Regions from separate parts of the Cytobacillus firmus genome, predicted to be linked through region 1. Evidence: a T-box and tRNA genes for the amino acid it is inferred to sense, from the RefSeq annotation. Region 1 holds a T-box; the other regions hold tRNA genes.

Region 1 (4,147 bases):
TCTCCAGTAGAAGCGATCACCACGAGTTTGCTGTTTTCGATTGGAACGGCTCTTTCAGGCATCTTCGCTCATATCAGGCTGAAGAATATAAAGCTTAAGCAGGGGCTGATACTCGGATTAAGCGGAATGGCAGCTACTCAGGCCGCCCACCCATTTGTTCTGTTTCTTGAGAATAAAGGCTGGGACACATGGGCCGTGCCTGTTTTTTATATCATATTGCTGTCATATTTTGCTTTGAGCATGCTGAAAAGAAGGGAAAAGTCAGCCAATGCTGTTCACTCTTCTGAACATTCGCCTTCCATTTTAAAGATGGTGCTGATTGGTTTTTTTGCAGGATTTGTTTCTACGACATTAGGGGTGGGCGGCGGTTTTATTATGGTGCCTTTATCGGTCGCCTATTTAGGATTGATGCCGAAAAATGCGGTAGGAACCAGCTTGTTTGCTGTCATGTTAATCGTATCCGCAGGTTTCCTGTCCTACGTTTCCACTGTCAGCATTGATTATTGGATTGGCCTTTCACTCGTAGGAGGAGGGCTCATTGGCTCACAGTTTGGTGCAAAACTTACCTCCTATTTTGAGAACGAAGAGATCACCTATATGCTCGGAGCCTTATATATGGCGACAGTCGCTAGTGTGATTCTGAAATTAATACATTTGAATTATGCCGGTTTAGTGCTGATGGCCATTTTTGTAGGCGGATTTCTAGTAAGAAGTCTTGTGAAAATGCAGAAAGCAAAAGCCCGAATAAAGGCAAAAAGGGAGAGGCCATAATGGCTTCTCCTTTTACATTTGGCGGGGCACCTTCATGCCGAGTGTCTGCATTCCATCTGTAAGAACAATGGTGACTGCTTTGACGAGGGCAAGTCTTGCCTGGATGCCGGCATCCTTCTCCAGTATTCTTACCTGCCCGTAATATTTATTGAAGTTCTGGGCCACATCAATCAGAAATTTAGCGAGAACGGAAGGGGAAAGCTGCCTATAAGATTGTCTGAGTTTCTCAGGATATTGATAGAGCAGCTTAATAATTTCCCAGCTGTAAGGCTCGGATAGCCCATTTGCAGCAGATGGTAAATCGTCTGCCTTGCGGAGCAGGGAATAGGCTCGGGCATTGGTATATTGCAGATAGGGACCTGTTTCTCCTTCAAATGTCAGCATATCTTCAAGGGAAAATTCAATATTGTTCATGCGGTCATTTTTCAGGTCATGGAACAAAATGGCTCCGATGCCGACTGCTTCAGCGACTTCATCTTTATTTTCGAGGCCGGGATTTTTAGCCTCAATGCTGTTCTTTGCGAGAAGAACTGCTTCATCCAGAACCTCCTCCAGAAGGATGACTCTGCCTTTTCTGGTAGACATCTTTTTTCCATCTTTTAAGTAGAGGCCGAACGGGACATGTTTCATACTGTCTGCCCACTCATACCCCATCTTTTTGATCACGCTTTTGACCTGCCTGAAATGGATGCTTTGTTCCTGGCCGACAATATATAAGGAGTGATCAAATTGATAGTTTTCCCTTCTATAAAAAGCTGCAGCCAGATCCCGTGTTGCATAAAGAGTTGCTCCGTCGGATTTTTTGATCAGACATGGAGGCAGGTCTTCGTCGGGCAGCTGAACGACCTCTGCACCATCAGACTCAGCCAGCAGATCTTTTGCCATCAGCTCCTTTATGACGGGTTTCATTTTATCGTTATAAAAAGCTTCCCCATTGTATGAGTTGAAATGGATGCCAAGCCTATCATAAACCTGCTGAAATTCCTTCAATGATTCATCTCTAAACCAATTCCAGAGGGCTTGTGCTTCTTTATTTCCGTTTTCAAGCTCTTTGAACCAGGAACGTGCCTCATCTTCAAGGGATGGATCTGCCTCTGCTTCTACATGGAACCGTATATAAAGGCTGAGCAGCTCCCTGATCGGATGTTCCTTCACTTTATCCGGATTGCCCCACTTTTTATAAGCGGTGATCAGTTTGCCGAATTGAGTGCCCCAATCGCCTAAGTGGTTGATTCTGACCGCTGTATAACCGCATTTTTCGGCGAGGTTTCCAAGGGCATTTCCAATGACGGTTGATCGCAGATGACCCATGGAAAAAGGCTTTGCGATATTGGGCGAAGAGAAATCAAGCACGGCTGTTTTTCCTGCACCATCCTTCAGCAGCCCATATTCTTTTCCTTTTTTCAAAATTACTTCCAGTATGTCAGCACCAGCAGCTCCTTTGGAAAAAAAGATATTAATATAGGGCCCGGCAGCTTTCGCTTTTTCAATGTACGGTCCTTTTATCAGGAAAGCAGCCTCTTCAGCAATAGAGGCAGGTGATTTTCTGAATGCTTTTGCCAGTGTAAAACATGGAAAAGCAAGATCACCATGTGCCGGATTCTTTGGTGTCTCAATTAAGTCTGAAATGGCTTCCTCAGAAAGCTGCCCATTCAGCACAGATGCCAGCTGAGCTGTGAATATTGCTTTGAAATCGATCATTTTAAACACACACCTCCTGAAAAATAAAAAAGCCCGCCTCTATATAAATATAGAGACGAGCTGAATCTGCCCGCGGTACCACTCTGATTGTCCAAAGGACCTCTTGCGAAAGGACGTTTCATTTTATTTGAACACATTCCTTTAGGGGTTTGGTAACGGGATTCCCAACCCGGCACAGCCTACTTTTCTTTCAGCTATGCATCTCCGAAGTGCGATTCACAAATAGGGTTTCCGACAGGCTTGCACCGGCCCTGTCTCGCTTTTAGGAAAGAGCCCTTTGCTACTCTCTTCATCATAGACACTAAATATATTACTGTTATTATACGCGGTTGGAATTATTTTGCAACATAATTTGAGTCGGTTGAAAACATATAGTTTTTGTGATGGTAGCGAATGCTGAATATCAGTCCCATTGCCATCATGTTTCCCATAAGTGAGCTTCCGCCATAGCTGATAAACGGAAGCGGAATGCCGGTGATTGGCAGGACCTGAATCGTCATTCCAATATTTTGGAATACATGGAAGGTGATCATGCTGATGACCCCGACGCAAATATAGGTATTAAAAGGATCAGTCGTCTCAAGGCCGGTCTTCGTTAAGTGATAGATAAGCAGAAAGAAAAGGCTGATTACTACACTGGCTCCGAAGAAGCCATATTCCTCGCCAATGACGCTAAAGATAAAATCAGTGTGGGCATCTGGCACATATACCTGCCTGTCGGTAAAGCCTTTACCTGAAATTAATCCCGAGCCGATAGCGAGCATGGAATTATACAGCTGCATACCGGCCCCCTGCTTATGATTGACCGGATCAAGCCAGGAATAAATTCTGCTGAACTGATAGGGATCGATCCCAAGGTATTTCTCTAAAATCTCCGGTGCTATGATCACCAGGTATAGAACTGTTCCTGCTAAAGCACCGAGGGTTCCATAAATCGGTACAAGGATTTTCCAGGTGATTCCGGATACCAGGATGACTCCTGCTAATATCGCGATGATGACAAGAGCGGTACCCAGGTCTTCGATAATAATCAATCCTAATGGAGGCAATGTGGCAGCCCCTAGTTTGATTAGGAGAAAAAAGTCCGTGCCGGCTGTCTTAGCCTGATATTTCAGATGGTGGTCAGCGATGATTTTGCTGAGGGCGATAATAAGGAACACCTTTACGAATTCTGAAGGCTGCACCGAACCGAGTCCGGGAATGATATACCACAATGTAGCCCCTTTGCGCTCTGGTGCGATGCTTTCCGGTGCAATGAATAGCCCGACAAGCAATAGAATGCCTAAACCGTACAGAAGCCATGTGAGTCTCCGGATTTGCTCGCTGTCAAAATACATGACAATCCCAACAATGACGGCTCCAACAATATAATTTTTAATTTGTGAGATGACAAAATTCCCTTCATATTGATTGGAGGATTGTCCGCTGTAAATCGCAATGCAGCTGATGAGAAAAAACAGCAGCAGAAGAAAGCATAATGTCCAATCGAATCGGTCTGAGAATCTATTATTCTGTTTCATTATATACACCTGGTTTCTTTACCTTTTTACATTTTTATCCTATCAGAGAAAAATTAACCTTACAATGGAGAAAGAGATTTCATTAGTTAGACGAATAAATTACAATGATGGTTTCCTGTATTTTCAAAAAAAACGGATTTTAAATTTTTTCTCAT
Region 2 (4,147 bases), 1.1 Mb from region 1:
ACTGCCAAGAAAAGCCTCTAGCGAGGGAAAAGGTGCCCGTACCGCAAACCGACACAGGTAGGCGAGGAGAGAATCCTAAGGTGAGCGAGAGAACTCTCGTTAAGGAACTCGGCAAAATGACCCCGTAACTTCGGGAGAAGGGGTGCTCATTAGGGTGAATAGCCCTGATGAGCCGCAGTGAATAGGCCCAGGCGACTGTTTAGCAAAAACACAGGTCTCTGCGAAGCCGCAAGGCGAAGTATAGGGGCTGACGCCTGCCCGGTGCTGGAAGGTTAAGAGGAGAGGTTAGCGCAAGCGAAGCTTTGAATCGAAGCCCCAGTAAACGGCGGCCGTAACTATAACGGTCCTAAGGTAGCGAAATTCCTTGTCGGGTAAGTTCCGACCCGCACGAAAGGCGTAACGATCTGGGCACTGTCTCAACGAGAGACTCGGTGAAATTATAGTACCTGTGAAGATGCAGGTTACCCGCGACAGGACGGAAAGACCCCGTGGAGCTTTACTGTAGCCTGATATTGAATTTTGGTACAGCTTGTACAGGATAGGTAGGAGCCTGAGAAGCCGGAGCGCCAGCTTCGGTGGAGGCGTCGGTGGGATACTACCCTGGCTGTATTGAAATTCTAACCCGCGCCCCTGATCGGGGCGGGAGACAGTGTCAGGTGGGCAGTTTGACTGGGGCGGTCGCCTCCTAAAAAGTAACGGAGGCGCCCAAAGGTTCCCTCAGAATGGTTGGAAATCATTCGCAGAGTGTAAAGGCACAAGGGAGCTTGACTGCGAGACCTACAAGTCGAGCAGGGACGAAAGTCGGGCTTAGTGATCCGGTGGTTCCGCATGGAAGGGCCATCGCTCAACGGATAAAAGCTACCCCGGGGATAACAGGCTTATCTCCCCCAAGAGTCCACATCGACGGGGAGGTTTGGCACCTCGATGTCGGCTCATCGCATCCTGGGGCTGTAGTCGGTCCCAAGGGTTGGGCTGTTCGCCCATTAAAGCGGTACGCGAGCTGGGTTCAGAACGTCGTGAGACAGTTCGGTCCCTATCCGTCGTGGGCGCAGGAAATTTGAGAGGAGCTGTCCTTAGTACGAGAGGACCGGGATGGACGCACCGCTGGTGTACCAGTTGTCTTGCCAAAGGCATCGCTGGGTAGCTATGTGCGGAAGGGATAAGTGCTGAAAGCATCTAAGCATGAAGCCCCCCTCGAGATGAGATTTCCCATAGCGTCAAGCTAGTAAGATCCCTGAAAGATGATCAGGTTGATAGGTCAGAGGTGGAAGCGTGGCGACACGTGGAGCTGACTGATACTAATCGATCGAGGACTTAACCAAGTCATTGGTGAATACTCGGCAAACACTTCTTCATGCATTATCTAGTTTTGAGGGAATGAAAAAATGAAATTTCCTCTTGAAAAATCCTGAAAAGACGGTATAATAAAACTTGTCTTTGAAAAATAGTCTGGTGGCGATAGCGAGAAGGTCACACCCGTTCCCATACCGAACACGGAAGTTAAGCTTCTCAGCGCCGATGGTAGTTAGGGGCTGTCCCCTTGTGAGAGTAGGACGCTGCCGGGCATTAATAATGGAGGATTAGCTCAGCTGGGAGAGCATCTGCCTTACAAGCAGAGGGTCGGCGGTTCGATCCCGTCATCCTCCACCATTAATTTAAATGTACAAGCTGCCGGTGTAGCTCAATTGGTAGAGCAACTGACTTGTAATCAGTAGGTTGGGGGTTCAAGTCCTCTCGCCGGCACCACTTCAATTCTTTTTATAGAATATGAGCCATTAGCTCAGTCGGTAGAGCATCTGACTTTTAATCAGAGGGTCGAAGGTTCGAGTCCTTCATGGCTCACCATTTTTAATTTCATATTGCGGGTGTGGCGGAATTGGCAGACGCACCAGACTTAGGATCTGGCGCCGCAAGGCGTGGGGGTTCGACTCCCTTCACCCGCACCATTTTTTATGCGGAAGTAGTTCAGTGGTAGAACATCACCTTGCCAAGGTGGGGGTCGCGGGTTCGAATCCCGTCTTCCGCTCCATTTATTGCCGGGGTGGCGGAACTGGCAGACGCACAGGACTTAAAATCCTGCGGTAGGTGACTACCGTACCGGTTCGATTCCGGTCCTCGGCACCAGTAGAATTTAATAATGCGCCCGTAGCTCAATTGGATAGAGCGTTTGACTACGGATCAAAAGGTTAGGGGTTCGACTCCTCTCGGGCGCGCCATTATTAACGGGGAGTAGCTCAGCTTGGTAGAGCACTTGGTTTGGGACCAAGGGGTCGCAGGTTCGAATCCTGTCTTCCCGACCATTAATCTTTGGGGCCTTAGCTCAGCTGGGAGAGCGCCTGCTTTGCACGCAGGAGGTCAGCGGTTCGATCCCGCTAGGCTCCACCATAATTATTTTAGTATTTTGGCGGTGTAGCTCAGCTGGCTAGAGCGTACGGTTCATACCCGTGAGGTCGGGGGTTCGATCCCCTCCGCCGCTACCATTTAACTAAACAATGCTGGACCTTTAGCTCAGCTGGTTAGAGCAGACGGCTCATAACCGTCCGGTCGTAGGTTCGAGTCCTACAAGGTCCACCACTTTTCATTATTCGGAGGAATACCCAAGTCCGGCTGAAGGGATCGGTCTTGAAAACCGACAGGCGGGTCAAACCGCGCAGGGGTTCGAATCCCCTTTCCTCCTCCATATTTTATTCTTAATAATATTATCGCGGGGTGGAGCAGTCCGGTAGCTCGTCGGGCTCATAACCCGAAGGTCGCAGGTTCAAATCCTGCCCCCGCAATCTGGTCCGGTAGTTCAGTTGGTTAGAATGCCTGCCTGTCACGCAGGAGGTCGCGGGTTCGAGTCCCGTCCGGACCGCCATTTTTTTACAATATAAATGAATTTATGGCTCAGTAGCTCAGTCGGTAGAGCAAAGGACTGAAAATCCTTGTGTCGGCGGTTCGATTCCGTCCTGAGCCACCATTTCATAACTTTATGCGGGTGTAGTTTAGTGGTAAAACCTCAGCCTTCCAAGCTGATGATGAGGGTTCGATTCCCTTCACCCGCTCCAAAATGGGCCTATAGCTCAGCTGGTTAGAGCGCACGCCTGATAAGCGTGAGGTCGATGGTTCGAGTCCATTTAGGCCCACCATTTTATTTTATTGTTCCGCAGTAGCTCAGTGGTAGAGCATTCGGCTGTTAACCGAACGGTCGTAGGTTCGAATCCTACCTGCGGAGCCATATATGGGGAAGTACTCAAGTGGCTGAAGAGGCGCCCCTGCTAAGGGTGTAGGTCGGGTAACCGGCGCGAGGGTTCAAATCCCTCCTTCTCCGCCATATTGGCCCCTTGGTCAAGCGGTTAAGACACCGCCCTTTCACGGCGGTAACACGGGTTCGAATCCCGTAGGGGTCATACAAAAAAGCTGTCAACAATTTGTTGGCAGCTTTTTTGTTGTCTATGTTTGTATTTGTGTAACTCTGCTTTACAGTTCATTTCTGCTCCTGGTTAATCAAATTTCTCTTCTTCCCTGCTTAATCTATTGCCGGGATTATTCAAATCAATATCAGAAGATATTCCCGTATAGGGGCCTCTAAACATATCACCAGTGGCCATAATCTTTCCATCCGGTGCTTCAAATAGTGGGATCCTTATTTCCTTTTTGGATGCCTCATTCAATAAAAACTCCTCTTCTTTATTGCCCAAAATATTATTCTCCTTTCATTTTTTGCTTGCATATTTTGTTTTATTTTGTCTAAGTTTACCGGAGATTATGTCGAAGGCTGTAAAAATGGGGAAAATGCTATCGTATATTAGCGGAATATGAACGTTGTTGTCATAAAATTAAAAAAACTTTTACAAGGACTTTTCAAAGGTGCATCGAATATAACAGGAAAGTCAAAAGAAACGAGACTGGGTGGGGAGAAGGATGGTAGTGGATACTTTGTTTCCAACCGATTATCAGCTGCATTTGTTCCATGAAGGGACGCTTTATGAGAGTCACCAGTTATTTGGAGCACATGTAGTTTCAGACGGAGGAGCAGTGATTACCCGTTTTTGTGTATGGGCACCGAATGCTGAAATTATCAGATTAGTCGGTGATTTTAATGATTGGAATGGAGAAGGCTACACCTTACATAGAGTGAATAAGGAAGGTGTCTGGATTATTCAGC
Region 3 (4,147 bases), 280 kb from region 1:
ATCCCCCCTATATTCTGGCCATATACAGGCCGTACAAGATTAAATAAGTAACAAAGATCCCAAGCCCTACTACTGTAACTGAAAAGAACGTACCCTTTAGAGAGTTATGTTCTTTTGAACTGCTCTGGTCCACTTTTCGTGTTTCCACCTTCCATCAGCTCCTTAACTTTGTTACCTACATAATAGTTGAGAAGGGTTTTCATAAAAGTGAAATGAATCACACTTTCTTCATATTTCCTCAAAGGCAAAAGGGGGGCAATTTTAGCTAAAACACTGTAATATCAAGGGTTTTTTCCTCCTAATGGTGCTCTGGCAAGAATAACGGTTCACAAAGTATTCACAAAGTATCAACTTAGCTCCTCGCTTCCACATTCGGTATCTGCATTTACAGTAAAATAGCCTGTTCCTCTTGGAGACAGCCGTTAAAAAAGTTTCTAAAAACAAAAAAAACTAATCCCTATTGGAATTAGTTTGATAATGGTATGTATAATGGTGGGCCTAAATGGACTCGAACCATCGACCTCACGCTTATCAGGCGTGCGCTCTAACCAGCTGAGCTATAGGCCCATATGTGTTGGAGCGGGTGAAGGGAATCGAACCCTCATCATCAGCTTGGAAGGCTGAGGTTTTACCACTAAACTACACCCGCATTTAAATTATTTTATTATAACCATCTGTCTTTTATTTGGAGGCAACACCCGGATTTGAACCGGGGATGGAGGTTTTGCAGACCTCTGCCTTACCACTTGGCTATGCTGCCTTAAAAATGGCTGGGCTAGCAGGATTCGAACCTGCGAGTGACGGAGTCAAAGTCCGGTGCCTTACCGCTTGGCTATAGCCCAAAATTAATGCAAAAAAAGAATAATGGGGCGATTGATGGGAATCGAACCCACGAGTGTCGGAGCCACAATCCGATGCGTTAACCACTTCGCCACAACCGCCACTATCCTACTGGCAGGGGTAGTAGGAATCGAACCCACATCAAAGGTTTTGGAGACCTTCGTTTTACCATTAAACTATACCCCTATATAAATGGTGGAGGGGGGCAGATTCGAACTGCCGAACCCGAAGGAGCGGATTTACAGTCCGCCGCGTTTAGCCACTTCGCTACCCCTCCAAGTCTGTAAAGACTAAGAAAATGGTGGCTCAGGACGGAATCGAACCGCCGACACAAGGATTTTCAGTCCTTTGCTCTACCGACTGAGCTACTGAGCCATATTAAGTTATTTTGCCTAAATAAAATTTGGCTTCGTCCTTCGTCCCGATTAATCAATCGGTACGTTGAAGTATTTCAAGGCAGCTTATTCGGTCGTGCTCTACCGACTGAGCTACTGAGCCATAAATTTATTTATATTGTAAAAAAATGGCGGTCCGGACGGGACTCGAACCCGCGACCTCCTGCGTGACAGGCAGGCATTCTAACCAACTGAACTACCGGACCAAATTGCGGGGGCAGGATTTGAACCTGCGACCTTCGGGTTATGAGCCCGACGAGCTACCGGACTGCTCCACCCCGCGACAATATTATTTATGTGATTTTTCTATGCTCACATCAAGCATTACATCGCAGTTTAACCAATGAAGTACCGCCCCGATTTCAGAAAGATTATTCAAGCAGCAGCTCAATCGGTGCGCTGAAGTAATTCCTTCGCAGATTATTCGGTCGTGCTCCACCCCGCGACAATTTTATTAAAATAAAATATGGAGGAGGAAAGGGGATTCGAACCCCTGCGCGGTTTGACCCGCCTGTCGGTTTTCAAGACCGATCCCTTCAGCCGGACTTGGGTATTCCTCCGATTTAGTAAAAGGTAATCATATTGGTAGCGGCGGAGGGGATCGAACCCCCGACCTCACGGGTATGAACCGTACGCTCTAGCCAGCTGAGCTACACCGCCGAAATGATTATATATTTATGGTGGAGCCTAGCGGGATCGAACCGCTGACCTCCTGCGTGCAAAGCAGGCGCTCTCCCAGCTGAGCTAAGGCCCCATGAAAAAGAAGTGTCGCTGGTCGGGAAGACAGGATTCGAACCTGCGACCCCTTGGTCCCAAACCAAGTGCTCTACCAAGCTGAGCTACTCCCCGTAATATGGCGCGCCCGAGAGGAGTCGAACCCCTAACCTTTTGATCCGTAGTCAAACGCTCTATCCAATTGAGCTACGGGCGCAAAATAATGGAGCGGAAGACGGGATTCGAACCCGCGACCCCCACCTTGGCAAGGTGATGTTCTACCACTGAACTACTTCCGCTTAAAATGGTGCGGGTGAAGGGAGTCGAACCCCCACGCCTTGCGGCGCCAGATCCTAAGTCTGGTGCGTCTGCCAATTCCGCCACACCCGCAATATGAAATTAAAATGGTGAGCCATGAAGGACTCGAACCTTCGACCCTCTGATTAAAAGTCAGATGCTCTACCGACTGAGCTAATGGCTCGTACTAAAACTCTGCAGCCTAAAGCCTGAAACTGCTAGGTCAGATGTTCCAAAGCACTGCGTGCTTTGTCACAGATTGCTATTCGGGTGAAGAATCTCACTGATGCTGCAATCTGCTCTACCGACTGAGCTAATGGCTCGTACTAAAGTTATGGTGGAGGATGACGGGATCGAACCGCCGACCCTCTGCTTGTAAGGCAGATGCTCTCCCAGCTGAGCTAATCCTCCAAATGGTGACCCCTACGGGATTCGAACCCGTGTTACCGCCGTGAAAGGGCGGTGTCTTAACCGCTTGACCAAGGGGCCAAATAAAGTTACCCAATCAGGGTTGCCCGGCAGCGTCCTACTCTCACAGGGGGACAGCCCCCAACTACCATCGGCGCTGAGAAGCTTAACTTCCGTGTTCGGTATGGGAACGGGTGTGACCTTCTCGCTATCGCCACCGGACTATTTGGTTGAAGAAACTTCGTTCCCTCAAAACTAGATAATGCATGAAGAAGTATTTGCCGAGAATCTACCAATGACTTGGTTAAGTCCTCGATCGATTAGTATCAGTCAGCTCCACATGTCGCCACGCTTCCACCTCTGACCTATCAACCTGATCATCTTTCAGGGATCTTACTAGCTTGACGCTATGGGAAATCTCATCTCGAGGGGGGCTTCATGCTTAGATGCTTTCAGCACTTATCCCTTCCGCACATAGCTACCCAGCGATGCCTTTGGCAAGACAACTGGTACACCAGCGGTGCGTCCATCCCGGTCCTCTCGTACTAAGGACAGCTCCTCTCAAATTTCCTGCGCCCACGACGGATAGGGACCGAACTGTCTCACGACGTTCTGAACCCAGCTCGCGTACCGCTTTAATGGGCGAACAGCCCAACCCTTGGGACCGACTACAGCCCCAGGATGCGATGAGCCGACATCGAGGTGCCAAACCTCCCCGTCGATGTGGACTCTTGGGGGAGATAAGCCTGTTATCCCCGGGGTAGCTTTTATCCGTTGAGCGATGGCCCTTCCATGCGGAACCACCGGATCACTAAGCCCGACTTTCGTCCCTGCTCGACTTGTAGGTCTCGCAGTCAAGCTCCCTTGTGCCTTTACACTCTGCGAATGATTTCCAACCATTCTGAGGGAACCTTTGGGCGCCTCCGTTACTTTTTAGGAGGCGACCGCCCCAGTCAAACTGCCCACCTGACACTGTCTCCCGCCCCGATCAGGGGCGCGGGTTAGAATTTCAATACAGCCAGGGTAGTATCCCACCGACGCCTCCACCGAAGCTGGCGCTCCGGCTTCTCAGGCTCCTACCTATCCTGTACAAGCTGTACCAAAATTCAATATCAGGCTACAGTAAAGCTCCACGGGGTCTTTCCGTCCTGTCGCGGGTAACCTGCATCTTCACAGGTACTATAATTTCACCGAGTCTCTCGTTGAGACAGTGCCCAGATCGTTACGCCTTTCGTGCGGGTCGGAACTTACCCGACAAGGAATTTCGCTACCTTAGGACCGTTATAGTTACGGCCGCCGTTTACTGGGGCTTCGATTCAAAGCTTCGCTTGCGCTAACCTCTCCTCTTAACCTTCCAGCACCGGGCAGGCGTCAGCCCCTATACTTCGCCTTGCGGCTTCGCAGAGACCTGTGTTTTTGCTAAACAGTCGCCTGGGCCTATTCACTGCGGCTCATCAGGGCTATTCACCCTAATGAGCACCCCTTCTCCCGAA

What was found. A T-box is a leader RNA that pairs with one kind of tRNA and senses whether it is charged. The one in region 1 lies ahead of argS (arginine--tRNA ligase), so its partner is inferred to be a tRNA-Arg.
Region 2: it encodes a tRNA-Arg, which carries the amino acid that the T-box ahead of argS (arginine--tRNA ligase) is inferred to sense. The anticodon was not compared.
Region 3: it encodes a tRNA-Arg, which carries the amino acid that the T-box ahead of argS (arginine--tRNA ligase) is inferred to sense. The anticodon was not compared.

The regions. Positions count from the first base shown of each region.
Region 1 covers NZ_CP098323.1:217,115-221,261, forward strand. Annotated here, with positions in the region: gene NAF01_RS01190 (sulfite exporter TauE/SafE family protein) at 1-771, shown strand, start outside; gene argS (arginine--tRNA ligase) at 784-2,469, opposite strand; T-box leader at 2,521-2,777, opposite strand; gene NAF01_RS01200 (FtsW/RodA/SpoVE family cell cycle protein) at 2,808-3,992, opposite strand.
Region 2 covers NZ_CP098323.1:4,105,828-4,109,974, reverse strand. Annotated here, with positions in the region: rRNA gene NAF01_RS20790 (23S ribosomal RNA) at 1-1,322, shown strand, start outside; rRNA gene rrf (5S ribosomal RNA) at 1,449-1,565, shown strand; tRNA gene NAF01_RS20780 (tRNA-Val) at 1,575-1,650, shown strand; tRNA gene NAF01_RS20775 (tRNA-Thr) at 1,671-1,746, shown strand; tRNA gene NAF01_RS20770 (tRNA-Lys) at 1,770-1,845, shown strand; tRNA gene NAF01_RS20765 (tRNA-Leu) at 1,862-1,946, shown strand; tRNA gene NAF01_RS20760 (tRNA-Gly) at 1,955-2,029, shown strand; tRNA gene NAF01_RS20755 (tRNA-Leu) at 2,036-2,124, shown strand; tRNA gene NAF01_RS20750 (tRNA-Arg) at 2,140-2,216, shown strand; tRNA gene NAF01_RS20745 (tRNA-Pro) at 2,224-2,300, shown strand; tRNA gene NAF01_RS20740 (tRNA-Ala) at 2,310-2,385, shown strand; tRNA gene NAF01_RS20735 (tRNA-Met) at 2,404-2,480, shown strand; tRNA gene NAF01_RS20730 (tRNA-Ile) at 2,498-2,574, shown strand; tRNA gene NAF01_RS20725 (tRNA-Ser) at 2,588-2,680, shown strand; tRNA gene NAF01_RS20720 (tRNA-Met) at 2,704-2,777, shown strand; tRNA gene NAF01_RS20715 (tRNA-Asp) at 2,781-2,857, shown strand; tRNA gene NAF01_RS20710 (tRNA-Phe) at 2,884-2,959, shown strand; tRNA gene NAF01_RS20705 (tRNA-Gly) at 2,974-3,047, shown strand; tRNA gene NAF01_RS20700 (tRNA-Ile) at 3,052-3,128, shown strand; tRNA gene NAF01_RS20695 (tRNA-Asn) at 3,143-3,217, shown strand; tRNA gene NAF01_RS20690 (tRNA-Ser) at 3,223-3,313, shown strand; tRNA gene NAF01_RS20685 (tRNA-Glu) at 3,318-3,389, shown strand; gene NAF01_RS20680 (hypothetical protein) at 3,483-3,680, opposite strand; gene glgB (1,4-alpha-glucan branching enzyme) at 3,904-4,147, shown strand, end outside.
Region 3 covers NZ_CP098323.1:493,397-497,543, reverse strand. Annotated here, with positions in the region: gene NAF01_RS02625 (cytochrome c oxidase subunit 2A) at 8-148, opposite strand; tRNA gene NAF01_RS02620 (tRNA-Ile) at 491-567, opposite strand; tRNA gene NAF01_RS02615 (tRNA-Gly) at 576-649, opposite strand; tRNA gene NAF01_RS02610 (tRNA-Cys) at 687-760, opposite strand; tRNA gene NAF01_RS02605 (tRNA-Gln) at 768-842, opposite strand; tRNA gene NAF01_RS02600 (tRNA-His) at 866-941, opposite strand; tRNA gene NAF01_RS02595 (tRNA-Trp) at 953-1,026, opposite strand; tRNA gene NAF01_RS02590 (tRNA-Tyr) at 1,034-1,117, opposite strand; tRNA gene NAF01_RS02585 (tRNA-Phe) at 1,140-1,215, opposite strand; tRNA gene NAF01_RS02580 (tRNA-Asp) at 1,365-1,441, opposite strand; tRNA gene NAF01_RS02575 (tRNA-Met) at 1,445-1,518, opposite strand; tRNA gene NAF01_RS02570 (tRNA-Ser) at 1,703-1,795, opposite strand; tRNA gene NAF01_RS02565 (tRNA-Met) at 1,819-1,895, opposite strand; tRNA gene NAF01_RS02560 (tRNA-Ala) at 1,914-1,989, opposite strand; tRNA gene NAF01_RS02555 (tRNA-Pro) at 2,008-2,084, opposite strand; tRNA gene NAF01_RS02550 (tRNA-Arg) at 2,090-2,166, opposite strand; tRNA gene NAF01_RS02545 (tRNA-Gly) at 2,174-2,248, opposite strand; tRNA gene NAF01_RS02540 (tRNA-Leu) at 2,255-2,339, opposite strand; tRNA gene NAF01_RS02535 (tRNA-Lys) at 2,355-2,430, opposite strand; tRNA gene NAF01_RS02530 (tRNA-Val) at 2,582-2,657, opposite strand; tRNA gene NAF01_RS02525 (tRNA-Glu) at 2,661-2,735, opposite strand; rRNA gene rrf (5S ribosomal RNA) at 2,760-2,876, opposite strand; rRNA gene NAF01_RS02515 (23S ribosomal RNA) at 2,955-4,147, opposite strand, start outside.